2 linked regions of the Cohnella abietis genome follow. Each later gene encodes a partner of the first gene's protein in a complex. Links are inferred from orthologs where the notes say so. Each region holds a gene or a part of one and is shown in the gene's direction. Other genes may lie near its edges. The genes, in order: secY and secG.

Evidence for each region.
Region 2: the proteins of secY (region 1) and secG are in contact, whole or in part, in a crystal structure (PDB 5AWW), measured with the Thermus thermophilus proteins. The link is inferred for Cohnella abietis from one-to-one orthologs. Residues at the interface, in WP_096411648.1 of Thermus thermophilus: Leu14, Gln16, Arg17, Phe20, Ile34, Pro35, Pro37, Ile72, Arg108, Arg109, Asn112, Gln113, Arg116, Ile117, Ile120, Pro145, Gly146, Trp147, Phe152, Phe155, Val156, Val159, Thr160, Val162, Ala163, Gly164, Ala166, Leu167, Trp170, Glu173; in WP_223903268.1 of Thermus thermophilus: Tyr5, Ile9, Tyr12, Leu13, Ala16, Leu19, Val20, Val23, Leu24, Gln26, Glu27, Pro28, Gln30, Gly31, Ala32, Asp34, Leu35, Met36, Gly37, Gly38, Ser39, Ala40, Asp41, Leu42, Phe43, Ala45, Arg46, Val48, Tyr53, Thr56.

What each region holds. Positions count from the first base shown.
Region 1 is NZ_AP019400.1:6,120,846-6,131,298, reverse strand. The notes cover bases 6,622-9,608. They hold secY (preprotein translocase subunit SecY), read left to right. Parts: upstream 6,622-7,459; coding sequence 7,460-8,758; downstream 8,759-9,608. Other genes in these bases: map (type I methionyl aminopeptidase), read left to right, coding at 9,437-9,608; KCTCHS21_RS26825 (adenylate kinase), read left to right, coding at 8,786-9,430; rplO (50S ribosomal protein L15), read left to right, coding at 7,017-7,460; rpmD (50S ribosomal protein L30), read left to right, coding at 6,800-6,979; rpsE (30S ribosomal protein S5), read left to right, coding at 6,622-6,786. Outside these bases: rplB (50S ribosomal protein L2), read left to right, coding at 1-769; rpsS (30S ribosomal protein S19), read left to right, coding at 832-1,113; rplV (50S ribosomal protein L22), read left to right, coding at 1,205-1,543; rpsC (30S ribosomal protein S3), read left to right, coding at 1,557-2,222; rplP (50S ribosomal protein L16), read left to right, coding at 2,225-2,662; rpmC (50S ribosomal protein L29), read left to right, coding at 2,649-2,846; rpsQ (30S ribosomal protein S17), read left to right, coding at 2,945-3,211; rplN (50S ribosomal protein L14), read left to right, coding at 3,246-3,614; rplX (50S ribosomal protein L24), read left to right, coding at 3,660-4,013; rplE (50S ribosomal protein L5), read left to right, coding at 4,049-4,591; KCTCHS21_RS26865 (type Z 30S ribosomal protein S14), read left to right, coding at 4,642-4,827; rpsH (30S ribosomal protein S8), read left to right, coding at 4,858-5,256; rplF (50S ribosomal protein L6), read left to right, coding at 5,287-5,829; rplR (50S ribosomal protein L18), read left to right, coding at 5,893-6,258; more of rpsE, read left to right, coding at 6,289-6,621; more of map, read left to right, coding at 9,609-10,183; KCTCHS21_RS26815 (KOW domain-containing RNA-binding protein), read left to right, coding at 10,199-10,453. UniProt on the Bacillus subtilis protein: The central subunit of the protein translocation channel SecYEG. Consists of two halves formed by TMs 1-5 and 6-10.
Region 2 is NZ_AP019400.1:633,466-643,882, forward strand. Bases 4,175-7,125 are described here. They hold secG (preprotein translocase subunit SecG), read left to right. Parts: upstream 4,175-5,505; coding sequence 5,506-5,745; downstream 5,746-7,125. Other genes in these bases: KCTCHS21_RS02745 (GNAT family N-acetyltransferase), read left to right, coding at 4,175-5,308; rnr (ribonuclease R), read left to right, coding at 5,883-7,125. Also shown: KCTCHS21_RS02725 (CaiB/BaiF CoA transferase family protein), read left to right, coding at 1-787; KCTCHS21_RS02730 (LLM class flavin-dependent oxidoreductase), read left to right, coding at 768-2,051; KCTCHS21_RS02735 (LLM class flavin-dependent oxidoreductase), read left to right, coding at 2,044-3,012; KCTCHS21_RS02740 (sugar phosphate isomerase/epimerase family protein), read left to right, coding at 3,203-3,967; more of KCTCHS21_RS02745, read left to right, coding at 4,097-4,174; more of rnr, read left to right, coding at 7,126-8,915; pyrB (aspartate carbamoyltransferase), read left to right, coding at 9,067-10,002; SsrA-binding protein SmpB, read left to right, coding at 10,120-10,417. UniProt on the Bacillus subtilis protein: Involved in protein export. Participates in an early event of protein translocation.

The sequences.
Region 1 (10,453 bases):
TGAAGAAATTACAGCAACAGAGCCGGAGAAATCCTTGCTTGCGCCATTATTCAAACGTGCTGGTCGTAATAACCAAGGTAAAATCACTGTTCGTCATCACGGCGGCGGACACAAGCGTAAATACCGGATCATCGATTTCAAGCGCACGAAGGACGGCATTCCCGGCCGCGTGGCTACAATTGAATACGATCCTAACCGTACGTCTTACATCGCCTTGATCAACTATGCAGACGGTGAAAAGACTTACATTATCGCACCAAAAGGTCTTAAAGTTGGTGACGTAATTACTTCAGGTCCTACTTCCGACATTAAAGTTGGAAATGCTCTTCCGTTGGAGAACATTCCAGTAGGTACAGTTATCCACAACATTGAACTTAAACCAGGCAAAGGCGGCCAAATGGTACGCGCTGCAGGAACAAGTGCACAATTGCTGGGTAAAGAAGAATCCTATGTAACAATCCGTTTGACTTCTGGTGAGATTCGTCGCATTCTCAAAACTTGCCGTGCAACTATCGGTACAGTTGGTAACCAGGATCACGAGTTGCTTAACATTGGTAAAGCTGGACGTAACCGCTGGTTAGGCAAACGCCCAACTGTACGTGGTGTTGTTATGAACCCGAACGATCACCCACACGGTGGTGGTGAAGGCCGCGCGCCAATCGGACGCAAATCCCCGCTTTCTCCATGGGGCAAGCCTACGCTTGGTTACAAAACTCGCAAAAAGAAGAAAGCTTCGAGCAAATACATCGTTCGTCGCCGCACCAAGTAAGAACTATCGTCTAGCGGCGTGAACGGCAAACTCTCAAGCCGCGTTGAAGGGAGGAGCATTCCATGGGTCGCAGTTTGAAAAAAGGTCCTTTCATTGATGGTTATCTGCTGAAAAAAGTGGATGAGCTATCTGGTACGAATAAGAAAGTGGTCATCAAAACGTGGTCTCGTCGTTCGACGATTTTCCCACAATTCGTGGGTCTAACGTTCGCAGTTTATGACGGACGTAAGCATGTGCCGGTATACGTGTCTGAAGACATGGTCGGTCACAAGCTAGGTGAATTTGCGCCGACGCGCACGTTCAAAGGTCATTCCGACGATGATAAAAAAACGGGTAAGCGATAATTTTAACCCTACGAAGTGCGATTATGTAAGTGCGCCTCAGGCGTCATGAAATAATCGGCACGAGACGTAACGTAAGGGAGGAGGTACTCCGATGTCTCAGCAAGCCAAAGCTCATGTGAATAACATTCGCATACCGGCTCGTAAAGTCCGCCTGGTCGTTGACCTGATTCGCGGTAAAAAAGTCGGCGATGCTGTTGCTATCTTGCGTCATACGCCGCGTTCGGCATCTCCGGTTTTGGAGAAGCTATTGAACTCTGCTATCGCAAACGCTGAACACAACTACCAGCTTGACGTGAACAAATTGTTCATATCCGAAGCCTTCGTTAATGAAGGTCCAACGATGAAACGATTCCAACCACGTTCACAGGGCCGTGCGTTCAGCATCTTCAAACGATCCAGCCATATTACACTGGTCGTATCCGAAAAATAAGGAGGGACAACGTGTGGGTCAAAAAGTAAATCCCGTCGGTTTTCGTATCGGCGTCATCCGTGATTGGGAATCCAAATGGTACGCTGGTAATAAGGATTTCGGCACGCTTCTAATCGAAGATGTCAAAATTCGCGAATTCCTTAAGAAGAAACTTAAAGACGCTGCTGTTTCCAAAATCGAAATCGAACGTGCGGCTAGCCGCGTTAACGTTACGATTCACACTGCTAAGCCGGGTATCGTTATCGGTAAAGGTGGAGCAGAAGTTGAAGTTCTTCGTGCTCAATTGACGAAAATTTCAAACGGCAAGAAAGTACACATTAACATCTCCGAGATCAAAAATCCGGAATTGGACGCTATCCTAGTTGCCGAGAGCATCGCGCAACAATTGGAACGCCGCGTATCCTTCCGCCGCGCGATGAAACAAGCTATGCAACGTACGCAACGCGCAGGTGCGAAAGGTATCAAAACAGCCGTAAGTGGTCGTCTGGGCGGAGCAGAAATCGCTCGTCAAGAAGGCTACAGCGAAGGAACAGTGCCATTGCACACACTCCGCGCTGATATCGATTACGGAACGGCAGAAGCTCATACTACTTATGGCCGCATCGGCGTAAAAGTATGGATCTACCGTGGCGAAGTCCTTCCGGCAAAGAAAAGAGCTGCTGAGGAAGGAGGCAACTGATCATGTTGGTCCCTAAACGCGTTAAACACCGCAAAGAACACCGCGGTAAAATGAAAGGCCGTGCAAAAGGCGGTACAGAAGTGCATTTCGGCGAATTCGGCTTGCAGGCTATGGAACCTTCTTGGGTGACTAACCGTCAAATCGAGGCTGCTCGGATTGCCATGACTCGTTATATCAAACGGGGCGGAAAAGTTTGGATCAAAATTTTCCCTTCGAAACCTATTACTCAAAAGCCTCTTGAGGTACGGATGGGTAGCGGTAAAGGTAACGTAGAAGCGTGGGTTGCTGTTGTTAAGCCGGGCAAAATCTTGTTCGAGCTTGCAGGAGTATCCGAGGAGATAGCACGTGAAGCGATGCGTCTTGCAGCTCACAAGTTGCCTATTAAGACGAAGTTTGTGAAACGTGAAGAACTGGGTGGTGAAGCAAATGAAAGCCAGTGAATTTCGCAACCTGACATCGGCGGAACTTGAACAGAAGGTAGCCGGCTTCAAGGATGAGCTGTTCAACCTCCGCTTCCAATTGGCTACTGGCCAACTGGATAATCCGCATCGCTTAGGCGACCTGCGGAAAGAAATTGCTCGGGCCAAAACTATTTTGCGCGAGCGTGAACTCGGCATTAGTTAATAACCTAGCAATAACCGACGATGAATCAAGCGGGCTTACCGCTAACACGGGTTATCGTCCGGAAGACCCTGAGATTGATTCCGGGAAGGAGGATTACCATGAGCGAACGCAATAACAATCGCAAAGTGCAGATTGGTAAAGTCGTCAGCGACAAAATGGACAAAACGATTGTGGTGGCAGTTGAAACTTACAAAAAGCACAGCTTGTACCACAAACGGATTAAATACACTAAGAAGTTCAAAGCGCATGATGAGAATAACGATGCAAAAATCGGCGACACCGTGAGAATCATGGAGACCCGCCCGTTGTCGAAAGACAAAAGCTGGCGTATGGTCGACATCGTTGAAAAAGGCGTATTAGCCTAAGCGACTCACCTGTGACTGAAAGGAGGACCTTGCGATGATTCAACCGTTTACGCGCCTACGGGTTGCCGACAACTCCGGCGCGAAAGAATTGATGTGTATCCGCGTACTTGGCGGTACAGGACGCCGTGTTGGACATATCGGTGATATGATCGTATGTTCCGTTAAACAAGCAACACCAGGCGGCGTTGTCAAAAAAGGTGACGTAGTCAAGTGTGTTATCGTTCGTACAAAACGTTCGGTACGCCGTAAAGACGGATCCTACATCGCGTTCGATGAGAACGCGGCAGTAATTGTTAAAGAAGATAAGAGTCCGCGTGGTACCCGGATCTTTGGACCGGTTGCTCGTGAACTTCGCGATCGCGATTTCATGAAAATCATTTCCCTGGCACCGGAAGTTCTTTAATACTCCGGAAAGCACCGATGGAGAAACACTCAAGGAGGTGTACCCATGCCCCGTCTGAAAAAAGTGCTTCAATCGCACAATAATAAACTGCACGTGAAAAAAGACGATAACATTATCGTCATCTCGGGCAAAGACAAAGGCAAGAAAGGCCGCATTATCGCTGCGTATCCGCGCGAGAACCGTGTGCTTGTCGAGGGCGTAAACATGGTGAAACGCCATACTCGTCCGAACCCAGCGAATCAACAAGGCGGTATCATCGAGCGCGAAGCACCGATTCACGTGTCGAACGTGATGCATATCGATCCTAAAAGCGGCAAACCAACTCGCGTTGGTTCCAAAGTTCTAGAAAACGGCACTAAAATCCGGATCGCTAAGCGCTCTGGAGAATCGATCGACTAAACGCAGTCAGAACGGAAAGGAGGTCACTGTGACTCATGGCAACAAGAATGAAGGAACGCTTTCTGAATGAAATTACTCCTGCTCTAATGCAGAAGTTCAACTACAAGTCAGTCATGCAGGTGCCTAAGGTCGAAAAGATCGTAATCAACATGGGTGTCGGCGAAGCAGTCTCTAATTCCAAAATTATGGACTTTGCTGTAGAAGACATGCAGAAGATTGCTGGTCAAAAGCCTGTAATCACTCGCTCCAAGAAATCAATCGCAGGCTTCCGCCTTCGTGAGAACTTGCCAATCGGTGTTAAAGTAACACTGCGCGGCGAACGTATGTATTACTTCTTGGATAAATTGTTCAACATTTCACTTCCTCGTGTACGTGACTTCCGCGGTATATCGACCAAATCGTTCGATGGACGCGGTAACTACACACTAGGTTTGAAAGAGCAATTGATCTTCCCGGAAATCGAGTATGATAAGATTGATAAAGTTCGCGGGATGGATATCGTCATCGTAACAACGGCACAATCGGACGAAGAAGCGCGTGAGCTGCTCACCCAATTGGGTATGCCGTTTGCGAAGTGACGCCAATCCGGCCAAATTAGCAAAGGTTCCTAATGGAGGTGTGAAAGCAAGTGGCAAAAACGTCGATGAAAGTCAAGCAACAGCGTACGCCGAAGTTTAAAGTACAGGCTTACACGCGTTGCGAGCGTTGCGGACGTCCGCATTCCGTTTTGCAAAAATTCAAGATCTGTCGGATCTGTTTCCGTGAATTGGCACATAAAGGCCAGATTCCTGGCGTCAAAAAAGCGAGCTGGTAATCAGCCTAGTTCGGGAAGGAGGTTTACCCCATGGTTATGTCTGATCCTATTGCAGATATGTTGACACGAATTCGTAACGCGAATCTCGTTCGTCATGAGTCGGTGGAATTGCCTGCGTCTACTGTGAAGAAGCAAATTGCTGAAATCCTGAAGCGTGAAGGTTTTATCCGCGACACTGAATATGTGGAAGATAACAAGCAAGGCTTGATTCGTATTTTCTTGAAATACGGCCCTAGCAACGAGCGTGTTATCACGGGTCTTAAACGTATTAGCAAACCAGGTTTGCGCGTTTATACTAAATCCACTGAAGTACCGCGTGTGTTGGGTGGCCTCGGCATCGCGATCATTTCTACATCTAAAGGCATCATCACCGATAAGGAAGCCCGTCAAGGGAAGTCCGGCGGAGAAGTGCTTTGCTACGTTTGGTAATTTAACTGTCACACGATTGGAGGTGTACCTATGTCCCGTATTGGACGCAAACCGATTCAGGTGCCTAACGGCGTGAACGTGAACCTGGACAACAACGTAATTACGGTTAAAGGTCCTAAAGGAACATTATCACGTGCTTTGCACGCTGATATGAAAGTTTCCTTTGAGTCCGATGTCATTACTGTTGAACGTCCTTCCGATAACAAGCTTCACCGCTCGCTGCACGGCACGACTCGCAGCGTAGTTGCCAACATGGTTAGTGGCGTAACTGAAGGTTACATCAAGAACCTTGATCTGGTAGGTGTAGGTTACCGTGCTAGTAAATCTGGCGATAAGCTAGTATTGAACGTTGGTTACTCTCACCCGGTTGAAATTTTACCGGAAAGCGGCATTGAATTCGAAGTGCCGGCACAAAACAAAATCATCGTTAAAGGCATCGACAAAGAACTTGTCGGCGTAACTGCAGCGAAAATTCGTTCCGTTCGTGAGCCTGAGCCTTACAAAGGTAAAGGTATCAAGTACGAAAACGAGCGCATCCTTCGTAAAGAAGGTAAAGCAGGTAAGAAGAAGTAATGAAGTAAGTTGCGGGTGGTATAAAGCTGCCTAGATGCAACGTGAAGGGAGTGAACCTTTCGGATGATTACAAAAAGCGATAAAAATAAAGCTCGTCTGAAGCGTCACCTTCGGGTACGTAAGAAAATCAGCGGCACAAACGAACGTCCACGTCTTTCCGTGTTCCGTTCATCCAAGCACATCTATGCTCAACTGATTGATGACGTTAAAGGCATTACGCTTGCTAGCGCATCTACAATTGACAAAGAGCTTGCTGGTGTTGGTAACGGTGGTAACGTTGAGTCTGCACGTAAAGTGGGCGAACTCGTTGCAAAACGCGCTATAGAAAAAGGATACGCTAGCGTCGTGTTTGATCGTGGCGGCTATCTGTATCATGGACGTATTCAAGCACTGGCTGACGCAGCTCGCGAAGCCGGATTACAGTTTTAATTCAATTTTTGACACAAGGAGGTAAACGACTTGCGTGTAGATCCGAATACATTGGAACTGACCGAAAAAATGGTTCAAATCAATCGTGTCTCCAAAGTCGTCAAAGGCGGACGTCGCTTTAGTTTCAGCGCACTCGTCGTTGTCGGAGACGGCAAAGGCTGGGTTGGCGCGGGAATTGGTAAAGCTTCAGAAGTTCCAGACGCAATCCGTAAGGGCGTCGATGACGCTAAGAAAAATCTTGTTTTCGTTCCACTCGTTGGAACAACAATTCCACATGCTGTTACGGGAAGTTTCGGCGCCGGCAAAGTGCTGCTGAAACCAGCATCAGAAGGTACGGGCGTTATCGCGGGCGGTCCTGTCCGCGCAGTGCTCGAACTAGCTGGAGTCGGCGATATTTTGACGAAATCGCTGGGTTCCTCCAACTCCATTAACATGGTCAATGCGACGTTGGAAGGTTTATCCCGCCTCAAACGCGCCGAAGACGTAGCGAAACTGCGCGGTAAAACCGTAGCAGAGCTATTCCGTTAAGGAGGGGAAACAGATGGCACAGCTTCACATTACCCTCGTTCGTAGCTTGATTGGTCGTCCTGAGAATCAACGTCAAACGGTGAAAACTCTTGGACTCGGTAAGCTGCATACGTCAGTTGTAAGAGAAGATAATGTCGCAACTCGCGGCATGATCAACACGGTCAGTCATTTGATCGAAGTTAAAGAAGTTTAAGATATTAAGCATAACTCTCAAGGAGGTGCGACGTACGATGAAATTGCATGAGCTATCTCCAAACGAAGGCTCGACGGCCACCCGGAAACGGAGAGGTCGCGGAGCTGGTAGTGGTCTCGGCAAAACTTCAGGTCGCGGACACAAAGGGCAAAACGCTCGTTCCGGTGGCGGTGTTCGTCCCGGATTCGAGGGTGGTCAAAACCCATTGTACCGTCGGGTACCGAAGCGCGGATTTAACAATGATCGTTTTGCAACAGTCTTCGCGATTGTCAATCTTGATCAGCTGAACCGTTTTGAAGCTGGTACAGAAGTGACACCAGAATTGCTGCTAAATGAGGGCATTCTCAAAAATCCAAAAGACGGAATTAAAATTCTGGGCAATGGCGATCTGAACGTGCAGCTGACTGTAAAAGCTCATAAGTTCTCTCAGCATGCAGCAGAAAAAATTCAGGCCGCCGGCGGTAAAACCGAGGTGATCTAATGTTTGCGACCGTCACTAACATTTGGAAAGTCGAGGACCTTCGCAAGAGGATCCTGTTTACCCTTTTCATCCTGTTGATTTACCGGATCGGTTCCTTTATTCCGGTGCCGAACATTAACAAGGACGTTCTTACGGCGGCCGACCAACAGGGCACTGACCTGTTCGGCCTTCTGAACACGTTCTCTGGCGGTGCATTGTTTAACTTCTCCATTTTCGCTCTGGGGATTACTCCTTACATTACAGCCTCGATTATCGTTCAACTCCTTTCCATGGATGTCATTCCGAAGTTTTCGGAATGGCAGAAGGAAGGCGAGAACGGTAAACGTAAGCTGGCACAGATTACTCGTTACGGAACGATAATCTTGGGATTAATCCAAGCCTTTGCAACGGCTATCGGTTTTAACAGGATGTATAACCACGATATGGTCATTGATGCAAATACGGCAACATATCTTATGATTGCAATTGTTTTGACTGCTGGTACCGCGTTCCTTATGTGGCTTGGTGAACAAATCAATGAAAAGGGTATCGGTAACGGTATCTCAATCTTGATTTTTGCGGCAATTGTTGCCTCTATACCGAAGCATGCACGCGATATCTACGCTCATCAATTCACGGATTCAAGTCAATTGTTCCTTAATATCGTTACGATAGTCCTGATCTTGATAGTAGTTGTACTGCTAATCGCAGGTGTAATCTTCATCCAGCAGGGTGTGCGTAAAATTCCGGTTCAATACGCTAAACGAGTTGTCGGACAGAAAATGTACGGCGGTCAATCCACTCACATTCCACTGAAGGTGAATGGAGCAGGTGTTATCCCGGTAATCTTCGCTGTATCTCTCTTGATGTTCCCGATTACAATTGCACAGTTCTGGGCTAACCACGATTGGGCACAATGGATTATCAAGAATATGTATTATACACAGCCTTTAGGTATGGTATTGTACATTCTCTTGATTATCGGTTTCACTTTCTTCTACACGTTCGTTCAATTCAACCCGCAGCAGCTTGCGGATAATATGAAGAAGAATGGCGGATATATTCCAGGTATTCGTCCTGGTAAGCCGACAGAGGGCTTCTTGATGCGCGTAATAACGCGTATTACGTTAGCTGGTGCGGTGTTCCTAGCGATTATCTCGGTTATTCCCGTGTTCTTTGGATCATTGGCTGGGTTACCAGACTCAGTTAAATTGGGCGGTACTTCACTCTTGATCGTCATCGGGGTTGCACTCGAAACGATGAAACAAATCGAGAGCCAATTGATCAAACGTCACTACAAAGGTTTTATCAATAAATAACTAACGAGACGGACAGGAGGAACAGCAATGAACATCTTGTTTATGGGGCCTCCTGGCGCCGGCAAAGGAACGCAGGCAGAACGGATCGTCGAGCAATTCGGCATTCCGCACATCTCAACCGGTGATGCGTTTCGTCTAGCCATCAAGCAAGGCACGCCGATCGGAAAGAAGGCCAAGGAGTTTATCGACCAAGGTCTTCTCGTTCCCGATGAAGTGACTAACGGCATCGTTCGCGAGCGCCTAGCGGAATCGGATTGCGCCAACGGGTTTCTGTTGGACGGGTTTCCGCGGACGCTAGCGCAAGCCGAAGCACTTGACGGCATGTTAGCTGATATGGATCGCAAGATCGACCATGTCATCAACCTGAAGGTAGAGGCTAGCTTCTTGCTGCCTCGCATTACAGGAAGAAGGATTTGCAGAACTTGCGGAACGACGTATCACACTATTTTCAACCCGCCTAAGCAGGAAGGTATCTGTGATAAAGACGGGGGAGAGCTGTACCAGCGTCCTGATGATACGGAAGAAAAGGTGGCTACTCGTCTTGAAGAGTATTCTAACAAGACAGCTCCTCTTCTGACTTATTACGGCGGCAAAGGTTCGCTCCGTGAAGTAGACGGGGAGAAGGACATCGACAAGGTTACGACCGAGATCGCTTCCCTTCTCAGAGGGTAATCGGCCATGATCGTAATCAAGTCTGAAAGACAGTTGAACTTGATGCGTGAGGCGGGCCGGATTGTGGCTGAGGCTCATCGCCTGATGAAACAGGCGGTGGTTCCTGGTGTCACAACTGCTGAATTGGATCGCATTTGCGAAACATTCATTCTTAGCCAAGGCGCTGTTCCCTCTTTCAAGGGTTATAACGGTTTTCCGGCCAGCATATGTGCTTCAACGAATGAGGAGCTCGTTCACGGGTTCCCAAGTTCGCGGAAGCTTATAGAAGGCGACATCATCAGCATCGATATCGGCGCACAGTACCAAGGATTTCACGGCGATTCTGCTTGGACTTACGGTGTCGGACAAATTTCCGATGAAGCACAGCGCCTTCTGGAAGTTACCGAAGCTTCGCTTTATGCGGGGCTGGAGCTGGTTCGTCCGGATGTGAGGCTGTATACCGTATCACACGGCATTCAGAAAGTGATCGAAGAGTCGGGCTTCTCGGTAGTCAGGGAATATGTCGGTCATGGCGTAGGAGCTGATCTGCATGAGGAACCGCAAATCCCGAATTATGGTGTTCCTGATCGCGGACCGCGATTGAAACCAGGGATGACACTCGCGATCGAACCGATGGTCATTGTGGGAGAACGTTACGTGAAGACTTTGTCTGATAATTGGACAGTCGTCACGGTGGACGGATCGCTGTGCGCGCATTTCGAGCATACGATTGCCGTAACCGAAGACGGGTATGAAATACTTACCCGTGCGTAAAGCTAGGTGAATGATATGACGGTAAACGTTAAGTTGGAGCCCGGAGACATCGTGAGAAGCCGGCGTGGAAGAGACGAAGGTCAACTAGCAATAGTTGTTGCCCTAGTCGAAGAGCGATTCGCGCTCGTGGCTGACGGCGATAAACGCCGGTTCGATCGGCCTAAACGCAAAAACGTGCTGCATCTCGAACCGATCGGGACCCGAAGTGAAGAAGTTGCGAATAATATTCGCGATACCGGACGCGTGACTAACGCAAAGCTCCGGCACGCT
Region 2 (10,417 bases), 5.5 Mb from region 1 along the record:
GCAGACAGGGAGCTATGCGCGCAAGGGAGCCTTCGATGTGACCATTCAGGCAATCAGCGGATTGATGAGTGTGACAGGAGAAGAGCAGGGTGAGCCAGTTAAATGCGGCGTGCCTGTGGCGGATTTCTCCGCAGGGTTATATGCTGCTTACTCTGTGCTAGCGGCTTACATCCAATCGGAGAAAAGCGGACAGGGCGCCTACATTGATTGCTCCATGCTAGGTAGTGTGCTAGGGATATCGGCGCTACAGACAAGCGAGTACTTTGGTAATCAGGTTGCACCTAAAAGACTGGGGAGTGCTCATCCACGGAATGCCCCATATCAGGGCTTTCAGGGGAGTGATAAGCCTTTTGTAGTGGCTGCGGGTAACGATAAGCTTTGGCGCGAGGTGTGCCAGGCCGTTCAGCTGCCTGAATTATTTGAAGATGAACGTTTCTTCAGTCAATCGCAGCGGGCAGCCAATCAGAAGGAGCTTGCTAGCCTCCTACAGCAGCAGTTCAGTAAAAAAACAGCGGCGCAATGGCTGGAGGAGCTTGACCGGCGAGGTGTGCCCTGTGCACCTATTAATAATTATGAAGATATTCTTCATGATCCGCTTGTCAGCGAGTCTGGTTTGCTGCATGAGCTTGCTTTACCTAATCAAACATCTACGACGACAGTTGGTTTTCCAGTCAAGCTATCCGGGTTCCAATTTGATATTTATCGCAGTCCTCCACTGAAGGGCGAGCATTCAGAAGAAATATTGCAGGAATGGGGCGTGAATGAGAATGGGAAGAAGACAAAATGAACAGCTGAAATTCGGTGTGCTACTTAATAGCACAGGAATGCATCTGGGTGCCTGGAAGCGGGAAGCTGCTAAACCAGAGCAAGCTTTGGAGCAAAGCTATTTGCGTCACTTGGCTGAATGGGCGGAGCGGGGTAAGTTTGATTTTATTTTTCTAGCGGATTCATTGTTCTATATGGTAGATCGTCCTGCTATTACGAGTGCGGCCGTTCGTCTGGAGCCCTATGTCATGCTATCTGCGCTATCTGTTTGGACGAATCGCATCGGTTTGGCAGCTACAGTATCTACTTCGTTTAACGAACCCTTCCATCTAGCAGAGTCTTTCGCCGAGTTGGACACGCTTAGTCAGGGGCGCGCCGCTTGGAATATTGTGACCTCGGTTAGTGATATGGAGGCGCAAAATTATAGTCGTGACAAGATTAACGAGCATAGCAAGCGCTACGAGGTAGCTGATGAATTTGTTGAGCTTGTAGGCAAGCTATGGGACAGTGTTGACCCGATTGAGCATAAGGGAGAGCATTTTTCAGTGTCGGGTGCATTGCCATACGCAGCTATTCCACAAGGGCGCCCTGTTTATATCCAAGCTGGCTCTTCCCCTGTTGGACAGATTTTTGCAGCTAAGCATGCCGAGGTTGTATTTACCCAGCTGAGTACGTTGAGTGAGGCAAAGCAATTTTATGCGAATGTAAAATCTGGTGTGGAGCGTGCAGGAAGAAATCCAGATGATCTGAAAATCCTCCCGGCGCTTGCTCCTATTCTAGGTGCCACTGTGGAGGAAGCCAAGCAGAAAGAAGATGAGCTACACTCGCTTGTCGATCCGCAAATTGGATTGCGTATGCTGTCATCGTTATTTAATCATGATCTATCCGTGTATCCGCTAGATGGACCTTTGCCAGCTATTGCGGAAACGAATGGGATTAAAAGTACGGTTAAAGTGATGGAAAGCCTTGGGATAAATGATGGATGGACGATTCGGCAGATCAGTCAGCGATTTGCGGGGACTCGCGGCAATCAATTGTTCGTCGGAACACCGCAGCAGCTAGCTGATCACATGCAGGAATGGTTTGAGGAGCGCGGCTGTGACGGGTTTAATCTTACGTTCCCTATCCTTCCTGATGGTCTGGAATATTTTGTAGAGCATGTTGTCCCAATTCTTCAGGAGCGGGGAATCTTCCGTGAGGATTACAGCGGTACGACATTGCGTGAGCATCTAGCGCAGTCCAAGGTAGAAGCCCAGAAGGCGACGGGGGGAAATCAAAATGACTAACGGCATTAAGCAGATGCATATCGGTGTTCGTTTCCAGCAAAGCCCGGCAAAGCCCGATGCTTTCCGCATCCTGCAGGAGCTGGCTGAAGAGGCTGAGAGCAGTAAGCTGGATTTCGTTACTTTTGCCGGACCTACAGAATCGTTAGGGCTCGTCTCTGCCCTAAGTGTGAGTACCCGCCATATTGGCCTCACTGCTACTATTCCTATAGGCTTCCATGAGCCTTATAATATTGCTCGCAAGCTAGCTTCACTTGATCATATCAGCAAAGGCAGAGTAGCTTGGAAGTGGGACATCGTACCAAGTGAAGTGTATGCAGCTAATTTTGCCCATATCCCTGTTCGCAGCACAGCGGAGACATATGAGCGAGCAGCCGAATTGCTAAATGTCGTTAAGGGCTTGTGGGATGCATGGGAAGAAGATGCGATCAAGAATGACAAGGTGTCCGGTGTATATGCCAATGGGCTTCAGATTCATGAGCTTCATCATAAAGGAGCATGGTTTAAGGTGAAGGGAGCCATTAATCTTCCGCGTCCGCCGCAGGGGAACCCTGTCCTGATCCATACAGCTTCCGATGCAGAAGATGTCGCCTTTGCAGCCGGCCATGCGGAAGTTGTGCTTCAAGGTAACCTCTCACTTAATGACGCTATTGAGCAATACAAGCGAATCAAGACGCTGGCTGAGCAAAGTGGCAGGAAGGCAAAGGATGTCATCGTCTTGCAGCAGGTGCAGGTTTCGGCAGAAGAGCAGGGGTTAACATCATCCTTACAGCAATGGTTTCAAGCTGGGGCTTGCGATGGGTTTGTCTTGCAGCTTGAAGATGATCAGCGCCAGATCCGTCAGATTCGGGAGCAGGTTATACCAGCCTTGCAGAGAAGTGGCCTGTTTCGCCTAGAGTATACCGGTAGCACGTTAAGGGAGCATCTTGGTCTGAGCAGACCCATTATTGCTGTTAAGCAATAACCAATTATCGGGGAAGATAGCTGCTTGGGTACTTTTCGGAGGATTCATTATTCCAAAATGCCATATAAAGAGGACAAAAACCCTCATCGTGAGAATGCGTTCTTCAGTCTATAATAGAGAATAGAAGTCGATTTAAGATGGAACGGGCTTCCAAATAGATCTGATCCAATTATAGGGATGGTGGAATGAAATGAGTAAACCGCAAGTAGCCATACAATTATATTCCGTTCGTGATCGTAGTGAGAAGGACTTCCTAGGAACGATTAAGGAAATCGGGGAAATTGGTTACCGCAACGTTGAGCTGGCAGGTTATTATGGACATTCAGCTAAAGAGGTTCGCCAAGCGTTGTCCGATGCTGGACTCCATGCACCTTCTGCACATGTTGGACTTTCAGTAGGCGATTCTGCTATTTGGGATAATCTTAAGTCACAAGTAGAGTATGGCTTGGAGCTGGGCTTGAAGCGTTTTATCGTTCCTTATTACCCACTTGGAGAAAATCCTACATTGGATGCTGTGCACTCCATGGCAGATACGCTTGAGCAAGCTGCGAAGATCGTGAAAGAAGCGGGCTTGGATTTCGGTTATCATAACCATGCATTTGAGTTTCTACCAGTCGAAGGCAAGCTAGTTATTGATCACATTCTGGAACGCATTCCGGCTGAGCTCTTATTTGCTGAATTCGATCTAGGCTGGGTGAAGGTGGCTGGTCAAGATCCTGCAGCGTATGTGAAGAAATATGCAGGACGTGTTCCTGTCGTACATGCTAAGGATTTCAAAGCAGACGGCAAGGATACTGAAATCGGCAAAGGAACAGTTGACTGGGATGCTGCACTAGCTGCATGCGAATCAACTGGCGTGGAATACGTTATTATCGAGCAAGAGCAGTATGATATCTCGTCGCTGGAAAGCGCAAAGCTTAACTTCGCATGGTTTAAAGAGCGCGGCTGGCTGTAAGCTTAGCTTCTCAAATTTGGCTCCCTCTTGGTCTATACAGACTCGAGGGAGCTTTTTGGTTATTCTAAGGATATTAGCTTCAAGCGTACCCTTCTTGAATAGGCTTCAGCTAATTGTTAGTATAGGGAAATGATAGCTGGAAAAGGTGGTGTGATGATGGAAATTAGGCAGCTGAGAGTGGATGAGTTCGAGAGCCGTGTGGCACTATCTCAATTTGCATTTCAATATCAGGTAGCTCCTGAGCAGATGGAAGCTCGGAGATTAGCATTCCGTCCAGAGCACGATTGGGGCGCATTCGATGAGCAGGGTGCATTGATGTCAGCGCTATTGCTTAATCCTCTTGAAATCTGGGTGCAGGGCAAACAGTTCCAGATGGGCGGTGTAGCTGGGGTTGCGACTTGGCCGGAAGCAAGAAGACAAGGCTGTGTGAGCAAATTACTCGTTCATGCGCTGGAAACAATGAGGAATAACGGTCAAACCGTCAGCATGCTGCATCCGTTCGCCTTTTCTTTTTACCGTAAATATGGGTATGAGATGACATTGGAGTACAAGCAGTACAAGTTTGAACCGCATCAGCTTCCTTCTCGAACTGAGACTCCAGGTCAAATCAAGCGAATGACTGAGCCTAATATCGAGCTGTTAAATAGCATCTACACTGCCTATGCTTCACGTTTTAACGGACCCTTGGTTCGGACTCCAGAATGGTGGAAAGATAGGGTGCTGACCAAAACAGGACGATTTGCGGTTTATTATAGTGCAGATAATGTGCCTGAAGGCTATGTGTTCTATCATGTCGCGGACAAAAAGCTGGTCATTAACGAGTGGGTAAGCACGAATGAAGTGTCCCGAGTAGCCTTGTGGACGTACATTAGCAATCATGACTCGATGGTAACAGAGGTGATCATTAGCGTACCTATCGACGATCCACTGCCGTTCCTGTTGTCTGATCCGAGAATTAAGCAAGAGATCGTACCCTATTTCATGTCTCGTATTGTCGATGCACAAGGTTTTGTAGCGCAATATCCTTGGGCTGAGGGACTGCAGGAGGAAGAAGTCTTGCTGAGCCTAACCGACGCGCATGCTCCATGGAACAATGGAAGCTATCGGTTGGTGTGGACCGCTGAGGGGGCTGGACAGCTGGAAGCATTGGAGGATGGTGTATCTACAGCTGAAAAGGATGTAATCTCATGTGATATCCAGTCGTTGACGGCTATGCTGCTTGGCAACCGGAGACCGAGCTTCTTGCTGGAAGTCGGAAGAATAAGCGGCTCAGTGGAAAATGTGGCACGATTAGAGCGTCATATTCCGACAAAGACGACGTTCTTGATGGATTTTTTCTAAAAGGGATACACAGCAATTGGAAGGAATGGTTGTCAACACGCTAGGCGTTGTGATAAAATGAGAATACTGTTTTTGTATTCAATATCAGAAGTTTAAGGTTCGACATCCTTATCCTCATCTGATATCTCGATGCAAACGTATATAGCCGTCTGTAGATGGCTAAACCGTTTTACATGGGTAATTGGGAGGTGTAAGCGATGGACGTCGTTCTTAAAATAATCTTGGTTATCTTCTCATTAGGCCTAATTGCTGTTGTTTTGCTACAGCGTGGTAAAAGTGCTGGTTTGTCAGGCGCTATTACGGGTGGAGCTGAGCAATTATTCGGTAAACAGAAGGCACGCGGTCTTGACCTGTTCTTGCAGCGTCTGACTGTTGGTTTGGCGATTGGTTTCTTTATCCTTTCTTTGGTAGTCGCTTATTTCGTTAAAGCGGCTTAATTAACAACAGAGATCAGGCAGGAAGCGGTAGCTTCCTGCCTTTTTTTGTGTAAATGTGCATTGGATTGGGATGTTCATCCGATTGCCGAAGGCATAAAGTGTGTATACTATAGTAGGACGAGGTGATATGGATGCCGATGTGCACGGAGCAGGAGTTGCTCGATTTCATGCGGGAAACCGCTTATAAACCAATGACTTATAAAGAATTAGAGAAACATTTTGGCATAGAGGATGCATTTGAATTTAAGACATTCCTGAAGCTGTTGACCGAGATGGAGCAGGATGGAAAAATTCTACTAACCCGTACAGAACGCTATGGCGTTCCGGAACGGATGAATTTGCTGCGCGGTCGTATCCAAACCCATCCGAAGGGCTTTGCATTTCTAATCCCGGATGATAAGGAGCATCCCGACTTGTACATTCACGCGAATGACTTGAAGGGAACGATGAATGGGGATATTGTGCTTGCACGAGTATCCGCTAAGAACGAGAATGGCAAGCTTGAAGGCGAGATTGTTCGCATCATTAAACGGGCTGTGACGCAAGTCGTAGGTTTATTCCATAATCATGATAGCTATGGCTTCGTAGTGCCGGATGACAAACGCATTAACAAGGATATCTTTATCCGGGGCGAAGGCTTCAAGGGTGCGATAACAGGTCAGAAGGTTGTCGTTAATATTATTACATATCCAGAAGGACGCTCAGCTGCTGAAGGTGAGATCGTGGAAATTCTGGGGCATAAGGATGATCCAGGCGTCGATATTCTGAGTATTATCCGCAAGCATGGATTGCCGGAGAGCTTTCCTGGTGATGTGCTTGAGGAAGCGGACAAGGCTCCTGATACGATCACAGAAGATGAGATTGTACAGCAGGGTCGTCGTGATTTGCGTAGCAAGGTTATCGTTACGATAGATGGCGAGGACGCTAAAGATCTCGATGACGCAGTAAATGTAGAAGGCTTACCTAACGGTAACTACTTGCTAGGTGTGCATATTGCCGACGTTAGTTACTATGTGCGGGAGAAGTCTAAGCTGGATGAAGAAGCGTATAATCGGGGCTGCAGTGTGTACTTGGTTGACCGAGTTATTCCTATGCTCCCACATCGCTTATCCAATGGTATCTGCTCCTTGAATCCTCAGGTGGATCGGTTGACGATGTCCTGTGAGATGGAGTTCGAGCCAGGAACAATGAAGCTGGTTCGCCATGACATCTTCACAAGCGTCATTCGGACAAAGGAAAGAATGACCTACACGAATGTCCGTAAAATATTAAATGAAGAAGATCCGGAAGTAGCCGAGCGTTATGCGGATTTAGTCGATACATTTAAGCTCATGCAAGAGCTGGCTATGGGTCTTCGCGGAAACCGGATGAAGCGGGGCGCAATCGACTTCGAATTCCAAGAAGCTAAAGTGATTGTCGATCCTCAGGGCAAGCCAGTTGAGATTGTTAAAAGAGAACGTTCAATTGCCGAGCAGATTATCGAAGAATTCATGCTTGTGGCAAATGAGACGGTCGCTGAGCATTTCCATTGGCTGAAGGTTCCTTTCATCTACCGGATCCATGAAGAGCCTTCTAATGAAAAGCTGATGACTTTCATGCAGTTTGCAGGTAACTTCGGTTACGCCGTTCGGGGTAAAGGCAATACCGTTCACCCTCGCGCGCTACAAACTTTATTGGAAGAAATACAGGGAACTAAGGAAGAGACCGTTCTTAGCACGATGATGCTGAGATCGATGAAGCAAGCTAAGTATGATGCCGAAAGCTTGGGCCATTTTGGCTTGGCAGCGGAATATTACTCTCATTTTACTTCGCCGATTCGTCGTTATCCCGATCTTGCTATTCATCGCGTAATGCGTGAGGTGCTTGAGAACGGTGGCACTTTGCCGGACAATCGTTACGATTCGCTTAATGCCCGTATGCCGGACATTGCTTCGCAATCTTCGGAACGCGAGCGTGTAGCGGTAGATGCAGAACGCGATACCGAGAAGCTGAAAAAGGCTGAGTTCATGCTCGATAAGATCGGTGAAGAATTTACCGGAATTATTAGTGGTGTGACTAGCTTCGGAATGTTCATCGAGCTGGAAAATACGGTCGAAGGCCTCATTCGTCTAAGTGATCTGACGGACGATTATTATCATTTCCATGAGTTGCATATGGCTTTGATTGGCGAGCGTACGTCGAAGATTTACCGGATTGGCGATGAGGTGAAAATTCGTGTAGCTCGGGTTAACATGAGCGATCATACAATCGATTTTGAGATGATGGATATGAAATCGCGTAGTGGAAGCCGTGTGAGCTTCGTAGATGCACGCGGACCGGGTGGCTTCGATCGGAAGCGTAAGAAGCGCAATGCTGCTGGCAAGTTTGCCGGTATTGGCGGCGGCTCCGGTGGTGGTCACAATCGCGGCGGACGCGGTGGCGATAGGCCTAGTGGCAAAGGTGAAAGAAGCGGTAGCGGTCGACCTGGCCAAGCCAATCAACAGGGTGGACAACCTGGCCGAGTTAGACATGCAGATGAAAGCATCATCATTAATGATGCATCGCAGGCGCAGGCTGACGATAGAACTAGAAGCAAGCGCAAGAGGAAGCCGGGTGCACATAAAGAGAATCTGGAAGCACGGGGTTCTGTTGAGCAGATTCAAGTGTCTCCCACTCCAGTGGTATCTCCGGACTCGGCGGGCCATGCAGGTGGACGTCCTCCTAGACGTAAGGACGGAAACGGTTCTAATACAAGCTCTAATGCTGGGTCTAATGCAGGTCCTAACGCTGGTTCTGGAACCGCTTCGAAGGAAACGGTATCCAACGGCTCCTCAACATCGAACGGATCTTCGGTATCCAGTGGTACTTCAGCGCCTAATGGCAATTCAGTATCACTTGGAGCGAGACCGAATAACTCAAATGGTTCGCAAGGATCAAACGGTTCAAGCAGCTTGTTCCCTGCAAAGCGTGGCAAGCTAGATATGTGGGGACTACCTCGCTCCGGCAATTATCCGAAAAACGCGGATGATGGCACGGACGGTACGAAGCCACCACGTAAGGGTGGCGGCGGTGGTGGAGGACGGGTTAACCGCGCTCCTAAGCCTTTCACTAAAGCGGAAGCATCCGTTCCGAAGCCAAGTGGAGACAAGCCAAGAAGAAATAAAAAGCCTAAGCCAGAAGTTAAAGAATAAGCCAAATGGAGCCTTCCGGAGATCAATTCTGGGAGGCTCTTCTGCCGAAGTATAGATCGATGACAATACTGCGGATATCATTTTACAAACTTCGCCGTATCTTATAGGATAGTACTTAGTGTGTACGGAGATTTTGGGGAGGCAGATAGGTATGAAAAAGCTATATCACGTGCTCGGAGCGAAGCAATTCGCGAAGGAAGAGCTGGAGCAGCTGTTCGATGAAGCGCAAGCAATGGAAGGAATTGTTGCGCGCGGCGGGGATAGACGGCATGAAGGAAGAATTATGACGACTTTATTCTTCGAGGCTAGCACAAGAACACGGCTTTCGTTCGAATCAGCGATGCATCGGCTCGGCGGTAGTGTTATCGGTACGGAAAATGCAGCGCAATTTTCTTCCGCGATAAAGGGAGAGACGCTTGAGGATACGATTCGAATCATTAGCGGCTACAGCGATGTTTTCGTTATGCGGCATACTGAAATTGGTGCGGCGCAGCGTGCTGCGAAGGTATCGGGCATTCCGGTTATCAATGCAGGGGACGGCGCGGGTGAGCATCCTACTCAGGCTCTGCTTGATGCATACACGATTCGCAAGGAGTTTGGCAAGATCGATGGGCTTAAGATTGCGATGGTTGGAGATTTGGCGTATGGACGTACGGTGCACTCATTGAGTTATATTTTAGCTAATTATCAGGATGTTATGATTTATTATATCTCTCCAGACAATGTGCGGATTCCAGACAACGTGAAGAAGTACTTGGATGAGAAGGGAATTCGCTATCAGGAAACGAATGACCTAGATTCAGTTGCGGGCACAATAGATGTGCTATACCAAACCCGGATTCAGAAGGAGCGTTTCCCGTCTCTCGAGGAGTATGAGAAGGCTTCTGGTCAATTCATTGTTGATGCAGAGCTGTTGTCTCGTATGCGCAAAGACACCATTGTTCTTCATCCTCTACCTCGCGCAGGAGAGATCACGGAGGAAGTCGATTCTGATCCTCGCGCCGCCTATTTCCGCCAAGCTGTGAATGGTCTATACATCCGAATGGCTCTAATCGACAGATGTATAACTCAATCTCAGGGTAAATAGGATAAAGCTGGAGTCTCTTCTGTTGATGGCGTGGGTGGGCACGTGCTATAATGAATGTCCGGCGGGCTTTAGGCTCATGCCATTAACGGATTGGACAGGTAAAGGTGGTGAAGGAAAATGGGTAAGAAAGACCAGTACGATAAGCCGTTAGCTCAGAATAAGAAGGCGTCCCATGATTACTTCATCGAGGACACCTATGAAGCCGGAATGGTGCTTACCGGCACGGAGATTAAGTCCCTAAGGACTGGCCGCGCGAATCTAAGCGATTCCTTCGCTACGATACGTAATGGTGAGATTTTTCTCCATAACATGCATATTAGTCCCTTCGAGCAGGGGAATCGTAACAATCCAGGCGATCCGTCTCGCGCTCGTAAGCTTCTTCTTCACAAGAGTCAGATTCATAAGCTCTTGGGAT